4 regions of the Nocardia sp. NPDC046473 genome follow, and region 3 is predicted to be linked to each of the others. Evidence: riboswitches for the same ligand, from Rfam matches in the RefSeq annotation. Region 3 holds a riboswitch; each other region holds the start of a gene.
What was found. A riboswitch is a leader RNA that binds a small molecule or an ion and turns the genes downstream of it on or off. The one in region 3 is predicted to bind S-adenosylmethionine.
Positions count from the first base shown of each region.

Region 1: another riboswitch for S-adenosylmethionine. It lies ahead of ABZ942_RS14520 (amino acid ABC transporter permease); the one in region 3 lies ahead of ABZ942_RS06935 (aminotransferase class V-fold PLP-dependent enzyme).
Region 2: another riboswitch for S-adenosylmethionine. It lies ahead of ABZ942_RS26610 (bifunctional o-acetylhomoserine/o-acetylserine sulfhydrylase); the one in region 3 lies ahead of ABZ942_RS06935 (aminotransferase class V-fold PLP-dependent enzyme).
Region 4: another riboswitch for S-adenosylmethionine. It lies ahead of ABZ942_RS22565 (rhodanese-like domain-containing protein); the one in region 3 lies ahead of ABZ942_RS06935 (aminotransferase class V-fold PLP-dependent enzyme).

Region 1 covers NZ_JBEYZJ010000004.1:23,519-28,570, forward strand. Annotated here, with positions in the region: gene ABZ942_RS14510 (glycosyltransferase family 2 protein) at 1-641, shown strand, start outside; gene ABZ942_RS14515 (hypothetical protein) at 730-1,443, opposite strand; SAM riboswitch class I at 1,854-1,948, shown strand; gene ABZ942_RS14520 (amino acid ABC transporter permease) at 2,212-3,255, shown strand; gene ABZ942_RS14525 (amino acid ABC transporter ATP-binding protein) at 3,252-4,019, shown strand; gene ABZ942_RS14530 (ABC transporter substrate-binding protein) at 4,034-4,993, shown strand; gene ABZ942_RS14535 (GNAT family N-acetyltransferase) at 4,998-5,052, shown strand, end outside.
Region 2 covers NZ_JBEYZJ010000007.1:401,680-406,731, forward strand. Annotated here, with positions in the region: gene ABZ942_RS26605 (homoserine O-acetyltransferase) at 1-1,028, opposite strand, end outside; gene ABZ942_RS26610 (bifunctional o-acetylhomoserine/o-acetylserine sulfhydrylase) at 1,067-2,404, opposite strand; SAM riboswitch class IV at 2,498-2,608, opposite strand; gene ABZ942_RS26615 (TetR family transcriptional regulator) at 2,660-3,379, opposite strand; gene ABZ942_RS26620 (MFS transporter) at 3,513-5,009, shown strand.
Region 3 covers NZ_JBEYZJ010000002.1:298,734-303,785, reverse strand. Annotated here, with positions in the region: gene ABZ942_RS06945 (Pls/PosA family non-ribosomal peptide synthetase) at 1-1,043, opposite strand, end outside; gene ABZ942_RS06940 (LysE family translocator) at 1,383-2,030, opposite strand; SAM riboswitch class IV at 2,177-2,290, shown strand; gene ABZ942_RS06935 (aminotransferase class V-fold PLP-dependent enzyme) at 2,337-3,656, shown strand; gene ABZ942_RS06930 (flavin reductase family protein) at 3,690-4,241, opposite strand; gene ABZ942_RS06925 (YbaK/EbsC family protein) at 4,331-4,807, opposite strand; gene ABZ942_RS06920 (2-oxo-4-hydroxy-4-carboxy-5-ureidoimidazoline decarboxylase) at 4,860-5,052, opposite strand, start outside.
Region 4 covers NZ_JBEYZJ010000006.1:232,671-237,722, forward strand. Annotated here, with positions in the region: gene ABZ942_RS22550 (amidohydrolase family protein) at 1-276, opposite strand, end outside; gene ABZ942_RS22555 (FAD-dependent oxidoreductase) at 336-1,724, opposite strand; gene ABZ942_RS22560 (hypothetical protein) at 2,074-2,520, shown strand; SAM riboswitch class IV at 2,584-2,700, shown strand; gene ABZ942_RS22565 (rhodanese-like domain-containing protein) at 2,715-3,131, shown strand; gene ABZ942_RS22570 (O-succinylhomoserine sulfhydrylase) at 3,256-4,470, shown strand; gene ABZ942_RS22575 (hypothetical protein) at 4,507-5,052, opposite strand, start outside.

The DNA.
Region 1 (5,052 bases), on a different contig from region 3:
TGGCCGAGACCTTGGTGCAGCCGCTGCTGTGCTGGTCTTGGGCGGCCACGCTGCCGATCGCGCTGGCCAATCGGAGCCTGCGGCCGTCGACTTCCGTTGCCTGCGGCCAGTTTCTGGTGTTCGACACCGCCGCCTACCGCGCCGTCGGCGGGCACACCGCGGTGGCCGCCAGCGCTACCGAAGACCTCGACATCGCCCGAACACTGCGCCGGGCAGGACAACCCACCACCCTCGTCGCTGCGGGCCGCATGGCGAGCACTCGAATGTACGAGGGCGCTGCTCAACTCGACGCCGGATACACCCGCTGGCTGTGGTCCGCGTACGGCGGCACCATCGCGGGCGGAGCCGCCGTGGGAACATTTGCCGCCCTGGCCTATTGGGTCCCGCCCTTGGCGGCGGCAGGCGGTCGCGGGGCCGTCCGCCGTGCCGGTGCCCTCGGCTACACGGCGGCCGTCACCGGCAGGCTGCTGGCACGCTCCACTGAAACCGGCCGACCGCTCTCCCTCACCGATGTCCTTGCGGCCCTGGCCCACCCGTTCTCGGTAGTCGCCTACTTACTGCTGTGGGCACGCTCCCACCGCGCCCGACGACGCGGCGCGCTGCGCTGGAAGGGTCGAGCGCTCGGCAATGAGAGGGCGTAGCAAGGTAGGACGCAGCCTCCCGCCCATCGACCAGGCGCGCTGACTTGAAAAGGCTGCGCTCGCACCATAGTCGGCATCGCGCAAGCTCCTACGGAACCTCGGTGATCCCCACGGTGGGCAGGAAGAAGCAGGACTTGCCGCCGTTCTCGACGGTCCCGAAGACCGCGGCGAGCACCGTGCCCTGCCCGGTGTCGACGGGCACGGCCCGCACGCCACCCATCGGCAGGGCGGCGAAGAAGAAGTCTTGGATGGCGCGTTCGGCGATGGGCCGCAAGGCGATCGGGACTTCGGCGGGGACCATCGCGCGCAGGATGCTGGACAGCGGACCCATCGAGGCGAGGCCGCCGCGGCCGCTGGTCACGTTCAGCCAAGCCACCTGCATGCCGGTGGTATCCGGTCCGTCCTGGTTCAGGCCGTAGGGGACGAAGGTGAACATGGTTTGTCCGGCCTTGACGGCGGACAGGTCGAGTCCGGGGATGGTGACCGAGGTCTTGGGCCACGGGCCCGGCACCGCGCCGGCCACCGCCGGGGCGAGACCGAGGGAGTTGCCGTTGAGGCAGTACGCGGCCGCGGTCGGGTAGAGGAACGGCTGCATACCGAACGCGCGCAGGCCGTCGATCGCGGTGTTGTAGACGCCGAACAGGTCGCCCGGCGCGACGGTTCCGGTCTGGGTGGGACCGGGTGGGACGGGGGCCGCTGCGGACGGCGTCGGCGTCGCGCCCGCGGCGGGGGCGGCGAGCGCCAGCGCGACCGCGCAGGTCGCGGCAGCGGACAGCATGGTCAGACGGCGCGGTACGGCCATGGAGACCTCTTCTCATCGTCGACGCGAATCGAAGGCTGACGGTACTCCGGCAAACGCCGTGAACTGGCCGTATTGCCTGCGGCAAGCTCTCGGCGTGTCATCGATGGTCGGCGGCGGCTCCTGGTTGACGGCGAGTTCCCGGGGTCCGCACATCGAGGCTTGCGATAAGCCGTATGCTGCTTCCCGGCGGAGCCGCCCGAGTAGGTGAGCGCCCGCCCCACGAAGTCGACACTCGACAGGCCGCCGTCGATCAGGCTGAGCCAGCGCATGTCCGGCTATCGGAAATACCCGGCGAACCGGGCCGAGACAATAGCTACGCTCACGGTGATTACTTCCCTTGCCCAAGGGTTCCCCTGCTGGGCATGATAATTCGGCTCGACCCTGACATCATCCGGTGTCCGGATCGGCGACAACCATCCAGAGCGACCGAGAGACCTGGCTCGTCGACGTCGCAGCAACCCCCCGGCTCACCGGGTGCGGGTGCTTCCGCCGGGACCGATGGAGGAACCGAAGTGATCATCTCCGCTGTCCGAGGCGCCCGTTGGGGCCGCCGGCATATCGACCAATGCAAAGTGACGTCCGCGAGCTGTCGGGGCTGACCCGCAGCCAGTCTCTTGCACCCGTCGCTGGCCGGGTGATGTGACCGCGGCCCGAGGTGGCGCGGTCTCGTTCGTTCTTCCGAAGGACCCCGACCATGCGTGAGCGCAGCGAGCGAACACCAGGCCCAGCTGCAGTCATGACGGAGCCGAGCGCCGACGAGGCGCAGTCATGACCGCGTCCACCGCACCCGACGCCACCGCTGTCCCCGACGCCACCGACGGCGAACCGGTCGCTACCGAGACTCGTGCCACCGCGCTCGACCCGGTGCCGGACGGATCCGCCGCCGGCGCAGGCGATTCCGCGCCGACGGTCGCCAAGACCCGGCACCCGTGGCGCTGGGTGATCAGCGCCGTCGCGCTCATCCTGCTCGCCCAGTTCATCCACGGTCTGGTCACCAATCCCGGTTGGGACTGGCCGACTTTCGCGAAGTACATCACCGCGAAGTCGGTGCTGGCCTCGCTGAAGGTGACCCTCGAACTCACCGCCTGGGGTACCGCCCTGGGTTTCCTGCTCGGCACCGCGCTGGCCATCGCGCGGCTGTCGAACAATCCGGTGCTTCGGGTCATCTCGTGGTGCTACATCTGGGCGTTCCGATCGATTCCGCTCATCGTGCAGCTGCTGTTCTGGTTCAACATCGCCTACCTGTACCACACGCTGTCGCTCGGAATCCCGTTCGGTCCTTCGTTTTTCACCTTCGAGGTGAACGGCGTGATCAGCGGATTCACCGCGGCGGTGATCGGCCTGGCGCTGCATCAGGCGGCATACTCGGCCGAGATCATCCGCGCGGGCATCATCTCCGTCGACGCCGGTCAGCTGGAAGCCGCTGCCGCGCTGGGTATTCCGAAGGTGCGCCAGTTCCGCTCCATCGTGGTCCCGCAGGCCATGCGCTCGATCCTGCCCAATGCGACCAACGAGGTGATCAGCCTGTTCAAGGGCACCTCGATCGTGTCGGTGATGGCGATCGCGGAGCTGTTCTACCAGGTCCAGGTGATCTACGGCCGCAACGGCCGGGTGGTGCCGCTGCTGCTGGTCGCCACCGCCTGGTACATCGTGCTCACCACCGTGCTCTCGGTGGCGCAGTACTACATCGAGCGCCACTATGCCAAGGGCACCCAGCGCACGCCACCGCCCTCGCCGACGCAGCGGGCCTGGCAGAAGCTGCGCGAGATCGCCGAATCCGGTTCCACCGCACCGCGAGGAGCGACCCGATGACCACCGCACTCGCCGTCGAAGTCCGCGGCGTCCGTAAAGCCTATGGCCCGCACGAGGTGCTGCGCGGCGTCGATCTGACCGTGCGCTCCGGCGAGGTGGTCACGGTGATCGGCCCGTCCGGTTCCGGCAAGTCCACGCTGCTGCGAGTGGTCAACCACCTGGAGTCGCTGGACGCGGGCACCGTGCACATCGACGGTGAGCTGATCGGATATCGACTGCGCCGCAACACCTTGCACGCGCTGCCCGACCGTGAGGTGCGCAGGCAGCGCTCCCGCATCGGGTTCGTCTTCCAGCAGTTCAACCTGTTCCCGCATCTGACCGTGCTCGACAACGTCACCATCGCACCGCTTTCCGCGCAGCGCCGGGATCGCAACGAGGTCGAGGCCGAGGCGCGGGTGCTGCTGGACCGGGTCGGCATCGGCGCACTGGCCGACGCATACCCACGCAGGCTCTCCGGTGGGCAGCAGCAACGCGTCGCGATCGCGCGGGCACTTGCCTTGCGCCCCCGCGTGATCCTGTTCGACGAACCCACCTCCGCGCTGGATCCCGAACTCGTCGGCGAGGTCCTCGACGTGATCCGCGACCTCGCGCACGGCGGCACCGCACTGGTGATCGTCACCCATGAGATCGGCTTCGCCCGCGAGATCGCCGACACCGTGGTGTTTCTCGATGCGGGCGCCATCGTCGAGCAGGGGCCGCCCGAAGTCGTCCTAGACCATCCCGAACACCCGCGCACTCGCGCGTTCCTTTCCCGAGTCCGCTGATGAACAGGTTTCCGATGAAGCTCTCCGCCTTGGCCACCGCCGCCGCGACCGCGGTCGTACTGCTGGCCACCGGCTGCACCGATCCCGAAGCGGAGTCCGCGGCCCAGCCCGCCGGTGCGATCACCTTCGACCTCTCCGCCGCCCAGACCGGCCGGGTGCACACCACCAAGGTGGACAGCATCGCCGCCGAAGTGCCGCAGGCCATTCGGGACCGCGGCACCCTGGTGGTGACCGGCGCGTCCGGCACCGCACCGCCGCTGCGCTTCTACGCCGACGACGACAAGACCGTGGTCGGCTCCGAGGTCGATATCGCCGCGCTGGTCGCCGACATCCTCGGCCTGAAACTCGAACTGCAGGTGGCGGATTGGGCGCAGAACTTCGTGCGCATCGATTCCGGCGAGGTGGATGCCTTCATCGGCAACGTGACGGTGACCGAGGAGCGCAAGGAGAAGTACGACTTCGCCACCTACCGCAACGACACCGTCGCGCTGGAGGTACCCAAGCAGAGCACCCTCGCATACCAGGATCGTAAGAGCCTGGCGGGCAAGCGGATCGGCGTCGGCAGCGGCACCAACCAGGAGCAGCTGCTGGTGAAGTGGAACGAGCAGAACCGCGCGGAGGGCCTGGCGCCCATCGACATCGCCTACTTCCAGCAGACCAGCGACTACTACCTGGCGCTCGCCTCGCAGCGGCTGGACGGCTACATCGGCCCGAACCCGACCGCGATCTACCACTCCGCCACCGCGAACCAGACCAAGATCCTCGCCACCTTCTCCGGTGCGGGCGACGCACTGCAGGGCGAGATCGCGGTGCTCACCAAGAAGAACAACGGGCTGATCACCGCGGTCCAGCACGCGCTGAACCACGCCATCCAGCACGGCACCTATCAGCAGGTGATCGATCGCTGGGGCCTGAAGACCGAGCAGGTCACCGAGTCGCGGATCAATCCGCCCGGCCTACCGAAGCAGCGGTGATCCGGTGACCCAGCAACTTTCGCCACCCGGCCTGCGAGTTCATCAGGTAGCGCAGGACG
Region 2 (5,052 bases), on a different contig from region 3:
TGTCCGTCGCGCGAGTGCACGACCTCCAGACCGTCGCAGCCCGGCAACCCCTCGGCCAGTTCCTGCTGCGTGCGCAGCGGATACAGCCGGTCGGAGTCGACGCCGCCGACCACGCACGGCACCGGCGTCGCGGCCAGCGCCGCGCGCACGCCGCCGCGGCCGCGGCCGATATCGTGCCGGTTCATCGCCTCGGTCAGCAGCACGTAGGTGCCGGGATCGAAACGCCCGCAAAGCTTGTCGGCCTGATGGTCCAGGTAGCTCTGCACCGCGTACCGGCCGCCGCGCCACGGATCCTCGGCGCCCTGCGCGCCGTTCTCGAACCGGTGGTCCAGCTCGTCCTCGGTGCGGTAGGTCAGGTGCGCGATGCGCCGGGCGATGCCCATGCCGGTCATCGGCGCGCGGTCGGTGTCGTGATAGTCGCCGCCCTGCCAGTCCGGATCGGCCTTGATCGCCGCGATCTGGGTGGTCTGCGTACCGATCTGGTCGGCGGTGGCACGGGCACCGACGGCCAGCACCAGCGCGGAGCCGACTCGATCCGGCGCGCCGACCATCCACTCGAGCACCCGCATACCGCCCATCGAGCCGCCGACCACGGCGGCCAGCCGCTCGATGCCGAGCAGGTCGATCAGCGCCGCCTCGGCGGCCACCTGGTCGCGGATGGAGATCTCCGGAAACCTTGCGCCCCAAGGCTTTCCGTCCGGCGCGAGGGTCGATGGCCCGGTGCTGCCCTGGCAGCCGCCGAGCACGTTCGTCGCGATCACGCACCACTCGTCGGTGTCGAGCGGACAGCCCGGCCCGACCATCCCGTCCCACCAGCCGGGCAGCTGATGGATGTCGTCCGGATGCCCGACCACGTGCGAGTCGCCGGTCAGCGCGTGCTCCACCAGCACCACGTTGTCCAGCGTGGCGGAGAGCTCGCCCCACCGCTGCACCGCGAGGTGCACCTGCGGAATGACCGCGCCGCTCTCCAGCTCGACGTCCCCGATAGCGATGATGCCGAGCCGCCCGTCCGGGGGTGGCAGGGCCACCCCGGACGGACGGGCGAAACCCGGTTCGGTACTCAACGTCACGTCGCCGCCGCCGTGAAACCGGCACGCAGGTCGCTCAGGATGTCCTCGATGCCCTCGATCCCCACCGCCAGACGGACCAGGCCCGGTGTGACGCCTGCGAGCAGTTGCTCGTCGGGCGTCAGCTGCGAATGCGTGGTCGACGCGGGGTGAATCACGAGAGAGCGCACATCACCGATGTTAGCCACATGGCTGTGCAGGGCTAATCCGTCCACGAACTTCTTGCCCGCATCGACACCGCCGCGCAGCTCGAAGGCGACGATCGCGCCGGGGCCCTTCGGCGCCAGCTGCTGCGCGCGCTCGTACCAGGGCGAGGTCGGCAGCCCCGCGTAGATCACCTTGGTGACGTCCGGGTGGGTGCTCAGGAATTCGGCCACCGCCTTGGCGTTGGCGACATGCCGCTCGACCCGCAGGCTCAGCGTCTCGATGCCCTGGCTGATCAGGAACGCGTTGAACGGCGAGATGGCCGAGCCGAGGTCGCGCAGCAGTTGCACGCGGGCCTTGAGCGCGAAGGCGGGCGCGCCGAGATCGGCGAACACCGCGCCGTGGTAGCTGGGGTCCGGGGTGGTGAAGCCGGGGAAGCGCGGCTGTCCCTGCGCGTCGGTCACCGTCCAGTCGAAATTGCCGCCGTCGACGATCACGCCGGCCACCGCCGAGCCGTGTCCGCCGAGATACTTGGTCGCCGAGTGCACGACGATGTCGGCACCGTGCGCCAGCGGCTGGATCAGATACGGCGTCGCCACCGTGTTGTCCACGATCAGCGGCAGCCCGGCCCCGTGCGCGATGGCGGCGATGCCGGGAATGTCGAAGATGGCGCTGCTCGGGTTGGCGATGGTCTCGCCGTAGAAGGCCTTGGTGTTCGGCCGGATCGCGGCCCGCCACTGGTCCAGGTCGTCGGGATCGTCGACGAAGGACACCTCGATGCCGAGCTTGGGCAGCGAGTAGTGGAAGAGGTTGTAGGTGCCGCCGTAGAGGTGCGGGCTGGACACGATGTGGTCGCCCGAGGACGCCAGGTTCAGGATCGCAAAGGTCTCCGCGGCCTGGCCGGAGGCCAGCAGCAGTGCGGCGACACCGCCTTCGAGCGCGGCGACGCGCTGCTCGACGACGTCCTGGGTGGGGTTCGTGATCCGGGTGTAGATGTTGCCCGGCTCGGCGAGGCCGAACAGCGCGGCGGCGTGATCGGTGTCGCGGAAGGCGTACGAGGTGGTCTGGTAAATGGGCAGGGCCCGGGCACCGGTGGTGCTGTCCGGTGCCTGTCCCGCGTGCACCTGCTTGGTCTCGAAGGACCACTGCGCGGTGGGATCGATATCGGCCGCGGGCACGGTGGAATCACTCATGAGCTTTGCTCCAAAGGAAAAGGTTGTTCGCCAGAACTACGGGGGTTATCGAGATTTGGGCGAAGGACAACAACACATTTCGGGAACCTCCTGAAAGCGCGCTTGCTCTCGACCTTCGAGAGCCCGGTCATCACCCGGAGCACCCCACCGCTGCTGGAGGGTTGCCGTCCAGCAAGCCGGGGCTTCGCGCTGGCACTCATGACCTCAGGGCATCATAACCGGCCGTCGCGCGACGGCCGAAACCTATCCGCGAACTCAGTCGGAAGTGCTGGTCCGCGCGCCGCCGCAGACCCGGACGAACTCATCGAAGGCCGCGCAGAACGAGTTCCGGCCTGCCGTGGCGGCGTCGTGCAGATCGTCGTAGTCGAACATGCTCTCACCGCACTCCATGGCGAGGTGGCCGATGAGCTGCCAGGAGCCGAGGATCAACCGCACCGGGAGCGCACACGGCGTGGTGGCGAGTCGCTCGGCGACCACCGCGGCGATGGCGATGTTCTTGTTGTCGGCGTGTTCGATGCTGCGCGCGCTGACCGCCGGACTGCTGCGCACGATCCGCTGCATCTGCTGGAATTGCCGGAACGAGACCGGTCCGCCGCCCGGTTCGTTGACGGCTTGATCGATCACCCGCAGGAATGCCGTGCGCAGCGATTCCAGTTCGTTGTCGGTGACCGGAAGCTCGCGCAGCGTCTCCGCCACGGCCTGGCCGAAGTCCTGCACCGGCCCGAGGACGATGTCCTCTTTGCTGTCGAAGTACCGGTTGATCGTGCGCGGCGAGACGTCCGCGGCATTGGCGATCTGCTCGACCGTCGTCGCGTCGAAACCCTGTGTGTCGCACAGGTTCAGCCCGACCTCGATGATCCGCAACCTGGTCTGCTGCTTCTTGCGTTCGCGCAGGCCCGGATGTGCGGTCGTTGCGGCGCTCGCAGAGGTTTCCGCTGCGGCCTTCGCGCCCGTCGGCGTCGGTGACTCGAGCATGTGCCCACCTTATCGCAACCCGGCGTTTTCGTGTCCGTAACCGTCAAATGTCGTATCACGACATTTTTCTCTTGACGCCAAATGTCGTCTGATGACAGGATAGCCAAGCACTTCCTACGATGAGGAGACGACGGTGACCGAGACTGCGACAGCGGTAGAAGTTCCGGTAAAACAAGGCAGCTCGGCGCGCTGGTTCGCCCTCGGCGTGATCGCATTGGCCCAGCTCATGGTGGTTCTGGACGCCACCATCGTGACCATCTCGCTGCCCTTCGCCCAGGCTGATCTCGGCATCAGCGACGGCAACAAGCAGTGGATGCTGACCGCTTACACGCTGATCTTCGGCGGCCTGCTGCTGCTCGGCGGTCGGCTCGCCGACTACCTGGGCCGACGCCGGATGTTCATCATCGGCCTGGTCGGCTTCGCCGCCGCGTCGGCACTTGCCGGTCTCGCGCAGAACGGCGCGGAGATGTTCGCCGGGCGCGCGTTGCAGGGCGCGTTCGCGGCGTTGCTCGCGCCCGCGGCGTTGTCGCTGCTGTCGGTGACCTTCACCGAGGCGCGCGAACGGGCCACCGCATTCGGCGTATTCGCGGGCATCTCGGCCGGTGGCGCCGCGCTCGGCCTGATCGCCGGCGGCGCGCTCACCGAATACGCCTCGTGGCGCTGGTGCCTGCTGGTGAACACCCCGATCGCATTGCTCGCCCTGGTCGGCGCGCTGGCGTGGGTGGTCAAGGACGTACCGACGCCGCGGACCGGCGGCTACGACGTGCCCGGCGCGGTCACCGTGACGCTCGGCCTGATCTCGATCGTCTACGGCTTCAGCCGTGCCGCCGAGGACGGCTGGCTGTCCGGCAGCACCCTCGGGCTGCTCATCGCCGGGGCCGCGCTGTTGATCGCCTTCGTCGTCATCGAACGGCGCTCGGCCAATCCGCTACTGCCGCTGCATATTCCGGGTGAGATCAACCGCGGTGGCGCGTTCCTCGCCGCGCTGCTGGTACCGATCGCCATGTTCGCGATGTTCCTGTTCCTCAGCTACTACTTCCAGATCACCCTGGGTTACTCGTCGCTGAAGGCCGGTTTCGCGTTCCTGCCGTTCCCGGCCGGTATCGCGATCTCCGCGGGTGTCACCAGTGCGCTGCTGCCGAAGCTCGGCCCGCGTCCGCTGATGGTGGCCGGTGCGGTGCTCGGTGTGCTCGGCCTGCTGTGGCTGGCCCAGCTCGGCTTCGGCGACAGCTACGCGTCGAGCGTGCTGCCCGCGCAGGTGCTGATCGCGCTCGGCATGGGCCCGCTGTTCGTCGGCATGCAGACTGTCGCGCTGCATCAGGTCGAGGAGGCGGATTCCGGCGTGGCCAGTGCGCTGCTCAACGCGGCGCAGCAGGTCGGCGGCGCGGTCGGCACGGCGCTGCTGACGACCATCTCGGTGCAGACGGCCAAGTCCTACGCGGAGAGTCACGCCACGATCGACAACCTGATCGCCCGCGCCTCGATCCACAGTTACGACGTGGCGTTCTACGTCGGCGCCGGATTCTTCCTGGCCGCCGTCCCGGTGATCGCGCTGATGATCCGGGACCGTCCGGCGAACCTCATCGAGGGTGCCGAGGACGGGGCGCGCCCGGTCCACGTCGGCGTCTGAATTTCGCAGTAATACCCTTCGGTCCGCGTAGCGCCAGCTCGGC
Region 3 (5,052 bases):
GCCACCGGGTTTCCGGCCGCGTCGATCACCACCAGGTCCCAGCCGTCGAGCGGCAGCCCGATCCGGATGGGCCACGCGCCGTCGAGCAGCGCGGCACAGGCGACCACGGTTGCCTCGGTGGGGCCGTAGGTATTCCAGACCTCGCGATCCGTATCACCATTTCCGGCAAGGCGTTCGGCGAGTTCGGGCGGTACCGCCTCGCCGCCGAAGATCAGCAGCCGGACCGCGTCCAGCGCCTCGGCGGGCCAGGTGGCGGCCAGCGTCGGCACGGTGGAGACGATGCTGATCTCCCGGCGCACCAGCCACGGGCCGAGATCGGCGCCGGTGCGGACCAGGTCGCGCGGGGCGGGCACGAGACAGGCGCCGTTGCGCCAGGCCAGCCACATTTCCTCGCAGGAGGCGTCGAAGGCGACCGAGAGTCCGGCGAGCACCCGGTCGCCGGGGCCGATCGGGGCGTCCGGCAGGAAGAGCCTGGCCTCGGCGTCCACGAACGCGGCGGCGTTGCGATGGGTCACCGCAACACCTTTCGGCGTTCCGGTGGAGCCGGAGGTGAAGATGATCCAGGCGTCGTCGGCGGGGGTCGGCAGGGTGCTGGTGCTCGCGTCGGCCGGATGGTCGGTCGCGGCCCGGATACCCGCCGGTGTCGTCTCGATGCCTGCCGCCGTGACGATCGCGGTGACCTGCGCCTCGCCGAAGACCAGCTGGGCCCGTTCGTCCGGGTCGTCGGCGTCGACCGGCACATAGGCGGCGCCCGCGTACAGGACGGCGAGGATGGTCAGGTAGAGCTCCCTGGAGCCCGACGGCATCCGCACGCCGACCCGGTCGCCCGGCCGCACGCCCGCGGTGGCGAGCCGGGCCATGGTCTTCTCGATCTCGACGACGAGCTCGAGGTAGCTGAGCACCACCTTGCCGTCATCGATGGCGGGGGCGTCGGGATGGGTCAGCGCGGTCGCGGTCAGGATGTCGACGAGGGTCCGGGCCGGTGGCGTGTGCGCGGTCCGAAGTAGTGGGTCCACCGTCACATCAACCTGTGGTTGGAGCATGACGCCCTGCCCACCTCCCATTCGACCTGCCTCGCACTTCCCTGGTGTTGTTTGTGTCATAGCTGGGTTACCAGTGGGCAAACGCCACGGTGACCAGTTGTCCACGGTACTCGGGGTTGTCGACGTTTGTTGTTCACCGGCGCGGTTCCCGGTCGCGGGACTGTGGGCGGGGTTGTTGCAGGTCGTGGCGATTTTTGTCGGGCGCGCCGAAGCAACGCCTGGTGGGCGGGTTACCCGGTGGGTTCGCTGGACGGTCGCTGCGTCGAGCTGCTCATCCCGGTGTGATTCCCCACATGGGCTTGGTGATCTTGCAGCTCAGGGCGTTTCGAGCAGGGGCGATCAGGCCGCGGAGGCGGCGGTGCCGAGGCCGAGGGTGGCCAGGATCGCGGCGCTCACCTGTTCGAGTCGATCCCGGAGCTTCGGGCGGCGCAGCAGCGTGACCGCGCGAGAGGCGGCCAGGGCCAGGAGCACCATCGCTACCGCGGCAATGCTCGATTCGACGGCGCCGAGGGCGAGGGTGTTGGCAAAAGTGACCTCGGTCAGGAACTGGGGCAGCACGGCGAGATAGAACAGGCCGACTTTCGGGTTGAACATGCACGAGACGACGCCCGCGGTGAACGCCGAGCGAACCGATGCGCGGGTGCCGCTGCTCGCGTGCGCCAGACCCTCGGCGTCGGTGGCTTCCCGGCCTGTCCTGCGCTGCCGCCACTGGTCGAGCAGCGCGCGAATACCCAAGTACACCAAGTAGATTCCGCCGATCAGCTTCAGCGCGCGATACGCGGTCGCCGACTGCTCCAGCAGCGTGGCGACACCGGCCGCGACCACCACCGCCCACAGGATCCCGCCCAGCGCCGACCCGATCGCGGCCGCGACGCCCGGTCGGGCGTCTACCAGCGAGAACCGCAGCACGAGAAACGAATCCGGGCCCGGCGTCAGCGCCAGCAGCACGCACAGACCGACGAAGCTGAACAGCAGCGAAAGCGACACCTCATGATGTGACCGCAAAGTCGCCGGAGAAGCAATGGATTTCCACCGGTCCCGCCGGAGGTGACCAGCGCGCGAGATTTCCGGGCGAACACGCGGCGCCGCCGACCAGTTGACAGCGCCGGGGGATGTCTGCCAATCTCGGATCAGGTCATGAGTACCAGCGTTCAGCCCCGGCTTGCTGGTCGGCAACCCTCCTCCGCGGTGGGGTGCTCCGGGTGACGACCGGGCTGACACCCGACCGGGTGCGGCAAGCGCGGACTCGACGAATCACCTGATTGCGGGTCCCAGAGCCGACGGGATTTCGTGATGACTGCTGTTGTGACCCAGAACTGTGCGCCCCTCGCCCGGGTTTCCGGTGACGACCTCCAGGTGCCGCTCGTCCAAGGCGGGACAACCACCTACGCCAACTTCGACTACGCGGCGAGCGCGCCCGCCTTGGCCCAGGTCACCGACCGGATCCAGCAGCTGCTGCCGTTCTACGCGAGCGTGCACCGCGGCGCGGGCTACGCCTCCCGGATCTCCACCGAGTGCTACGAAGCCGCCCGTGGTTCGGTGACCCGCTTCCTCGACGCGACCGACGACCAGGCGGTGGTGTTCACTCGCAACACCACCGACTCGCTGAACCTGCTCGCGTCCTGTGTCCCGGGCGACACCGTGGTGCTCGACATCGAACATCACGCCAACTTCCTGCCGTGGACCAAGCACGGCCGCCGCGTCGTGCAGGCCGCGGCCACGGTCGAGGAGACCATCGGGCGCCTGGTCGCCGAGCTGTGTAGCAAGCCCGCCGCGCTGCTCGCGGTCACCGGCGCCTCCAACGTCACCGGCGAGGTGCTGCCGCTGGAGCGACTGGCCACCATCGCCCACCAGTGCGGCGCCCGCATCCTCGTCGACGCCGCCCAGCTCGCGCCGCACCGGCGAATCAGCCTGCGCGACACCGGTATCGACTACCTCGCATGCTCCGGCCACAAGCTGTACGCGCCGTTCGGCGCCGGCGTGCTGGTCGGCCGCCGCGACTGGCTCGACAACGCCGAGCCGTACCTGGCCGGCGGCGGCGCGGTCCGCGAGGTCACCACCACCGGCGCCGAATGGGCGCCCGCCCCGCAGCGGCACGAGGGCGGTTCACCCAACGTGCTCGGCGCCGCCGCCCTCGCCGCCGCCTGTGACGCGCTCTGTGAGATCGACGCCGACACGCTCGCCACGCACGAACACCAGCTCGCCGACCGACTGCGCGCCGGACTCGCGGCCATCCCCGGCGTCAACCTGCTGCGCATCTGGACCGACGCCCCCGACACCGTCGGTATCGTCGCCTTCACCCTGGACGGTTTCGTTCCCGGCCACGTCGCCGCCTACCTGTCCGCCGAACACGGCATCGGCGTCCGCGACGGCCGCTTCTGCGCCCACCCGCTGCTGGCCCGCCTCGATCTCGACGGCGCCCTGCGCGCCAGCATCGGCCTCGGCACCACCCTCGCCGACGTAGAGCGCCTGATCCAAGCCATTGCCACGCTCGTCGAGGGCGGACCGGCCTGGAACTACGCCACCACCCAGGGGCTCTGGAACCCCACCCCCGAAACCCGTCCCTTCACGTCCGAATCTCCCACCGGCGCAGCCCCCTGCCTCGTCGACTAGCCCGGCAACATCGCCCGGGCCCGGCGACCGCGTTCAGTCGCCGAGTCTGGTGGGGCGGTGGTAGCGGCCGTTGTAGTAGAGGAGGGGAGCGGCGGCGGGAGTTTCGTCGGTGTTGTCGTGGACTCGGGTTACCAGGCCGACGACGAGGGTGTGATCGCCCAACGGGATCAGTTGGTGGATGGTGGCGCGCAGCCAGATGGGGGTGCCGTGCAGGACGGGTTCACCGGTGTCCAGGGTGGTCCACAGCGAGCGGTCGGTGAAGCGGTCCGCGGCGGTGCGGGCGAAGCGCTGGGCCAGGTCGTGCTGGTGTTCGCCGAGGAAATGGATGACGACGGATTCGGCGTCCAGCAGGGCGGTGAGACTCGACGAGGTGTGCGCGATGTTGAAGGACACGAGCGGCGGCGTCAGCGACAGGGATGCGAACGAGGTCGCGGTGAAGCCGATCGGGCCGTTCGGTGAGTTCAGCGTGACAACGGTGACGCCCGCCGGATAGTGGCGCATCGAGGCGCGGAACTGTTCGGCGGTGATCCCGCTCAGATCATCAGGGATCTGGATATCCGTGGCGGGCCGTTCTGCTTCGGTCACCCGTCCAAAACTACGCGGGGTTCCTACGGCTCGCCTATAACGCCCGCGGTGACTTGTGGTCCGATTCGCTGCCAGCAGTTCTGCTGAATTCAGTCGACGTCTATCGGCAGGCCCGCGGTGATTCGCACCAGTTCGTGAAATGAGGTGCGGAACACCGTGTTCGGGTGGCCGCCTGCGGCCCACACCTCGCGATGGTTGGCGAGGGCGGTGTCTACCCAGGTGGGGAGGTTGGTGGGGTGGCCTACCGGGGCGACGCCGCCGATCGGCTGGCCGGTCACCTCGCGCACCATCTCGGCCGGTGCGTGGGTGAGCGTGCCCTCCAGCCGCTTTCCGGTGGACTCGAGATCGACCTCGTGTGCGCCGGAAACCAGCAGCAGCACCGGATCCTCGTCCAACAGGAAGACCAGCGCGGAGGTGATGGCACCCACCTCGACGCCGAGGGTTCGCGCGGCATCGGCGATGGTGGGTGTTGGTGCCGGCTGGGTCACGATGACACCGTGATGGCCTCGGGCGATGAGGGTGTCCGCGACTCGGCAGGCGATCGGTGGCAATGTCGACCTGCGCATGCCACCAGAGTAGAGCGATTGCGGATGGTGCGCCGGGCTACTCGATAATGCGTCAGTATTCCGGATAGCCCTCGCTCGGCCCGAGCATCAGCGTGATCCGCGCGCGGGTGATCCGCGCGAGCTCGGTCACGCTGCCGCCCGAGACCTGTTCGTGCGCAACTGCTTCGAGTGCCCGATCCAGATCGCCCTGGGACAACGCGAGCAACTCGATATCGGCCTCGGCCAGCAGCGCGTCCCGATCCGGA
Region 4 (5,052 bases), on a different contig from region 3:
GATGCCGATCCGGTCCAGTTCGATGATCTCGTCGTCGGTGGCGTCCAGGTCGAGCCTGGTGACGCCGACCCAGCCCTCGCCCAGCTCGGCGAGGGCCGCCTTCAGATACGTCTGGTCGGTGCCCTGGAAGGACCCGCTGACCACGGCGCCACCACCGACATCGAAGCGCGACATGCGCTTTCGATAGTCGGCGATGGTGAAGGAGCCGGGCAGGTAGCCCTCGTTCTCGAACCGCGGGAACCGCGGATCGAAGATGTGGAGATGGGCATCGAACACCTGTACAGAATGCCTCAGTGCGAGTTTTTCTGCTGTCGCGGAGGTAACAAGCGGGTCGCTCAGACCTTGTGCGGCTCGCTGGCCCGCAGCATGTCTTCGCGCTCGACCACCTTGACGCGCTCGCGGCCCTCCGGCTCGCCGAGCGAGCGCTCGTGCGCGTCCAGGCGGTACCAGCCCTGCCAGGTGGTGAACGGGATGCCCTTGCCCTCCAGGAAGGTGGTGACGGCGTCGAGCTCCGGCTGCGCGGCCGGGGTGAAGTTCGCGCTGTCGTCGAGCAGGCAGGCCACCGTTTCGTTGGCGTCGCCCTTGGTGTGGCCGATCAGGCCGACCGGGCCGCGCTTGATCCAGCCGGTGACGTAGGTGGCAGGCACGTAGCGGTCGGCGCCGTCGGCGTTCTCGTCGCCGATCACCCGGCCCGCCTCGTTGGGCACGGTGCCTGCTTGATCGTCGAACGGCAGGTTGGTCAGGTTCTGCGACAGGTAGCCGACGGCGCGGTAGACCGCCTGCACATCCCATTCCTTGAAGGTGCCGGTGCCCTTGACGTTGCCGGTGCCGTCGAGCTGGGTGCGCTCGGTGCGCAGGCCGACGACCTTGCCGTCCTCGCCGAGGATCTCCGCGGGCGACTCGAAGAAGTGCAGGAACAGCTTGTGCGGGCGGTTGCCGACGTCGCGAATCGCCCACTGCTCGAGCGTGTTCGCGATCATGTCGACCTGCTTGGAGTGGCGGCGCGCGGCCTCGGAGCCCTCGTCGTAGTCGATGTCCTCGGGATCGACGATGACCTCGATGGTCGGCGAATGGTCCAGCTCGCGCAGTTCCAGCGGGGTGAACTTGGCCTGCGCCGGGCCGCGGCGACCGAACACGTGCACCTCGAGCGCCTTGTTGGCCTTGAGGCCCGCGTAGACGTTCGGCGGGATCTCGGTCGGCAGCAGCTCGTCACCGGTCTTGGCCAGCACGCGGGCCACGTCGAGCGCGACGTTGCCGACGCCGAGCACGGCGACCTTCTCCGCGTCCAGCGGCCAGGTGCGCGGCACGTCCGGGTGGCCGTCGTACCAGGACACGAAGTCGGCCGCGCCGTAGGAGCCGTCCAGGCCGATGCCGGGGATGCCGAGTGCGCGGTCGGCGTTGGCGCCGGTGGAGAAGATGACCGCGTCATAGAAGGTGCGCAGGTCGTCGAGGGTGATGTCGGTGCCGTAGTCGATATTGCCGAGCAGGCGCACCTGCGGCTTGTCGAGGACCTTGTGCAGGGCGGTGATGATGCCCTTGATGCGCGGATGGTCCGGCGCGACGCCGTAGCGGATCAGCCCGAACGGCGCGGGCATGCGCTCGAACAGATCGATGCTGACCTCGGCATCGGACTTCATCAGCGCGTCGGCGGCATAAATCCCGGCCGGTCCCGCGCCCACGATGGCGATGCGGAGCGGGCGGTTAGCTGCACTCTGTTCGGTCATCTTTTACGCGCACCCTTTTGGTCGAGAACTAATTAACGGCGTCTTCCTTAGCCTAGGCTAAGTTACGCGCTGGCTGGTTGCACCTGGCGGCGCGGACGCTGGAGTTGTCGGCTCGTGGCCACTCCAGCCGCGGCTATGACAGCAGGCCGCAGTCTCGCGATTCTATCGGTGGTTGGCGGGGCGGGCCTCGGCGGTGCGTGAACTGAATGGATGCCATCGACGTCTGCTATCCGGGCTACCCGATCTCGCGACGTCGATTCCCCGCGCGGCGCAACGGCCTTCGTCATCGACGGCCACCCGGGGCGGGGGCGCGCATCGGATATCCCTGCCGACCAGGGATCATCGTCGTATGAGCGATCAGGAGTCACCCGCGCAGGACGAAGTCATCACGGTCGATCAGACCGACAAGCGTTCCGTGGCACCGTTCGTCGCCGCGGCCGTCCTCGCGGTCATCGTGCTCGGTGCGATCATCATCGGCGGTGTCGTGTCGCCCGCTGAGAAAAATGTCACAGAATCGGACCGGATCACCGCCGCGGTGCGCAACTTCGTCGAGGGGTCGAACACCACCGATCTGGTGCCCCCACCAGGCACGGGCTGCCAGGGCTTCGACCCGAAACGCTCCCCACTCGCCGGGCGCTCCGGCGGCGGAAAGACCGTGGAAATCACCAAACTCGACGATCCGAAGATGGACGGCGATCGGGCGAAGGCGACGGTCACCACCAAGGTCGACGGCACCGAGGCGACCGCGACCTGGAATCTGACCAGATCCGGCGACAAATGGTTGGTCTGTAATTGAGCATTCTCATACCGTGAGCAGCCATTTGACAGGGCGACCCTAGTCCAGGCAATCTCAGCAGAAGGTCATGAGAACCAGTGCTAAGCCCCGGCAATACTGGTCGGCAACCCTCCTCCGCGGTGGGGTGCTCCGGGTGACGACCTGGCCGCGCGTCAAACCCGAGCGCGGCAAGTGCGGATTCTAGGAGGGTCCAGATGAGTTATGCCGGTGACATCACCCCGCAGCAGGCTTGGGATCTGTTGCGAGACAACCCCGAAGCCGTCTTGGTCGACGTGCGTACCGAGGCCGAGTGGAAGTTCGTCGGCGTGCCCGACACCAGTTCGATCGAGCGCCCGACGGTACTGATCGAGTGGGTCGACTCGACCGGCACGCGCAACGGCGAGTTCACCGAGCAGCTGGTCACGGCGCTCGACGGGCACAACCCGGAGGCACCGGTGATCTTCCTGTGCCGCTCGGGGCAGCGCTCCATCGGCGCGGCGATCGCCGCGACCCAGGCCGGGTTCGGCACCTCGTACAACGTGCTCGAGGGCTTCGAAGGCCCGGTCGACGCGGACGGACATCGCGGCGGCGCCGGCTGGCGTGCCCTCGGCTTGCCTTGGCGGCAGTCATGAGTACGTGCTGTAGGTCCACATTCGAACGGCCGGAATGTGCGCGCCCCGAGCTGTGGTCGCGCACATTCGAAGGGCCGGAGTTTGCGTGCCCCGAAGGGCGGTCACGCAGCTACGGGAGGCAGTCGTGATTACCGGTGGTGCGTTCGACAAGCCGCTGCCGGAGGGCGTCGGTCCCGCGACGCTGGGGGTGCGAGGAGGGTTGCGGCGCTCCGGTTTCGAGGAAACCTCCGAGGCGCTGTACCTGACCTCCGGCTTCGTCTACGAGAGTGCGGAGGCCGCCGAGGCCGCGTTCACCGGCGACGTGGAGCATTTCGTCTACTCCCGTTACGGCAACCCGACGGTGGCCATGTTCGAGGAGCGGATGCGGCTGCTCGACGGCGCCGAGGCGTGTTTCGCCACCGCGAGCGGAATGTCCGCGGTATTCACCGCGTTGGGCGCGCTGCTCGGTGCCGGTGATCGACTTGTGGCCGCGCGCAGCCTGTTCGGGTCCTGCTTCGTGGTGTGCAACGAGATCCTGCCGCGCTGGGGCATCGAGACCGTCTTCGTCGACGGCGAGGATCTGGATCAGTGGGAGCAGGCGCTGTCGGTGCCCACCCAGGCGGTGTTCTTCGAGACTCCGGCCAACCCCATGCAGACCCTCGTCGACGTGCGCCGGGTCACCGAACTCGCGCACGCCGCGGGCGCGAAGGTGGTGCTGGACAACGTCTTTGCCACCCCGCTGCTGCAGCGCGGTTTCGAACTCGGTGCCGACGTGGTCGTCTATTCGGGCACCAAGCACATCGACGGCCAGGGCCGCGTGCTCGGCGGCGCGATCCTGGGCGCGAAGGACTACATCGACGGCCCGGTGAAAACCCTGATGCGCCATACCGGTCCGGCGCTGAGCCCGTTCAACGCGTGGACGCTGCTCAAGGGTTTGGAGACAATGCCACTGCGCGTTCGGCATTCGACCGAATCCGCCCTGCGCATCGCCCGCTTCCTGGAGACCAACAAGTCGGTCAGCTGGGTGAAATACCCCTTCCTGGAATCACATCCGCAGCACGACCTGGCCACCAGCCAGATGAGCGCCGGCGGCACCGTCGTCACCTTCGAACTGAACGCTCCGGCGCACGAGGCCAAGAAGCGCGCCTTCGAAGTCCTCAACCGCCTGCGCATCATCGACATCTCCAACAACCTCGGCGACGCCAAGTCCCTGATCACCCACCCCGCCACCACAACCCACCGCGCGATGGGCCCCGAAGGCCGAGCCACCATCGGCCTATCCGACGGCGTCGTCCGCATCTCCATCGGCCTAGAGGACGTAGAAGACCTCCTCGCCGACCTCGACCACGCCCTGAGCTAGGGAGTCTGCACAGACCCTCCGTACCCCGCACAGCAGTTAGAGCCGTTGTGAGGAGTACGGAGGGTCTGTGCGCACATGCCAGCCGCCGCTTTGGTCGGTTCTGCGGCCGATTTCGGCTGCGCGGGTTAGGTGCGCGAGCCAATTGTGGGGGGAGTTCAGGTCGCGCCAGGTCCAGCGGACGACTAGCCAGCCGAGTGCGCGGAGTGCGTCCTCGCGGGCTTTCTCTGCGATCACGACGTCCTCGGGTGGTCGATCGCCGACAAGGGAGCCGCGGTATTTCACCAGGCCATCGAATTCGCCGATGACACCGAACTCCGGGAACAGGAAATCGACTCGTGCGACGATCTTGCCTGTCGCCGTGGTGATCCGAGCTTGCAGGGTGGGGTCAGGGAAGTGCGCGGCGCGCAACGCTACTCGGCTGCGCGATTCGCCGACACTCTCGGACCTGCCGTCGAGGAAGGCCACCACCCGCCGCGCCGCTGGATTCCCCGGCCGTCCCTCGGCACGTGCGAGCTCAGCGAGCAGCTCGTCGCGGGTTGTTTTGCCGGAGTGCAACGCATGATCACCGACGACGACGGCCTG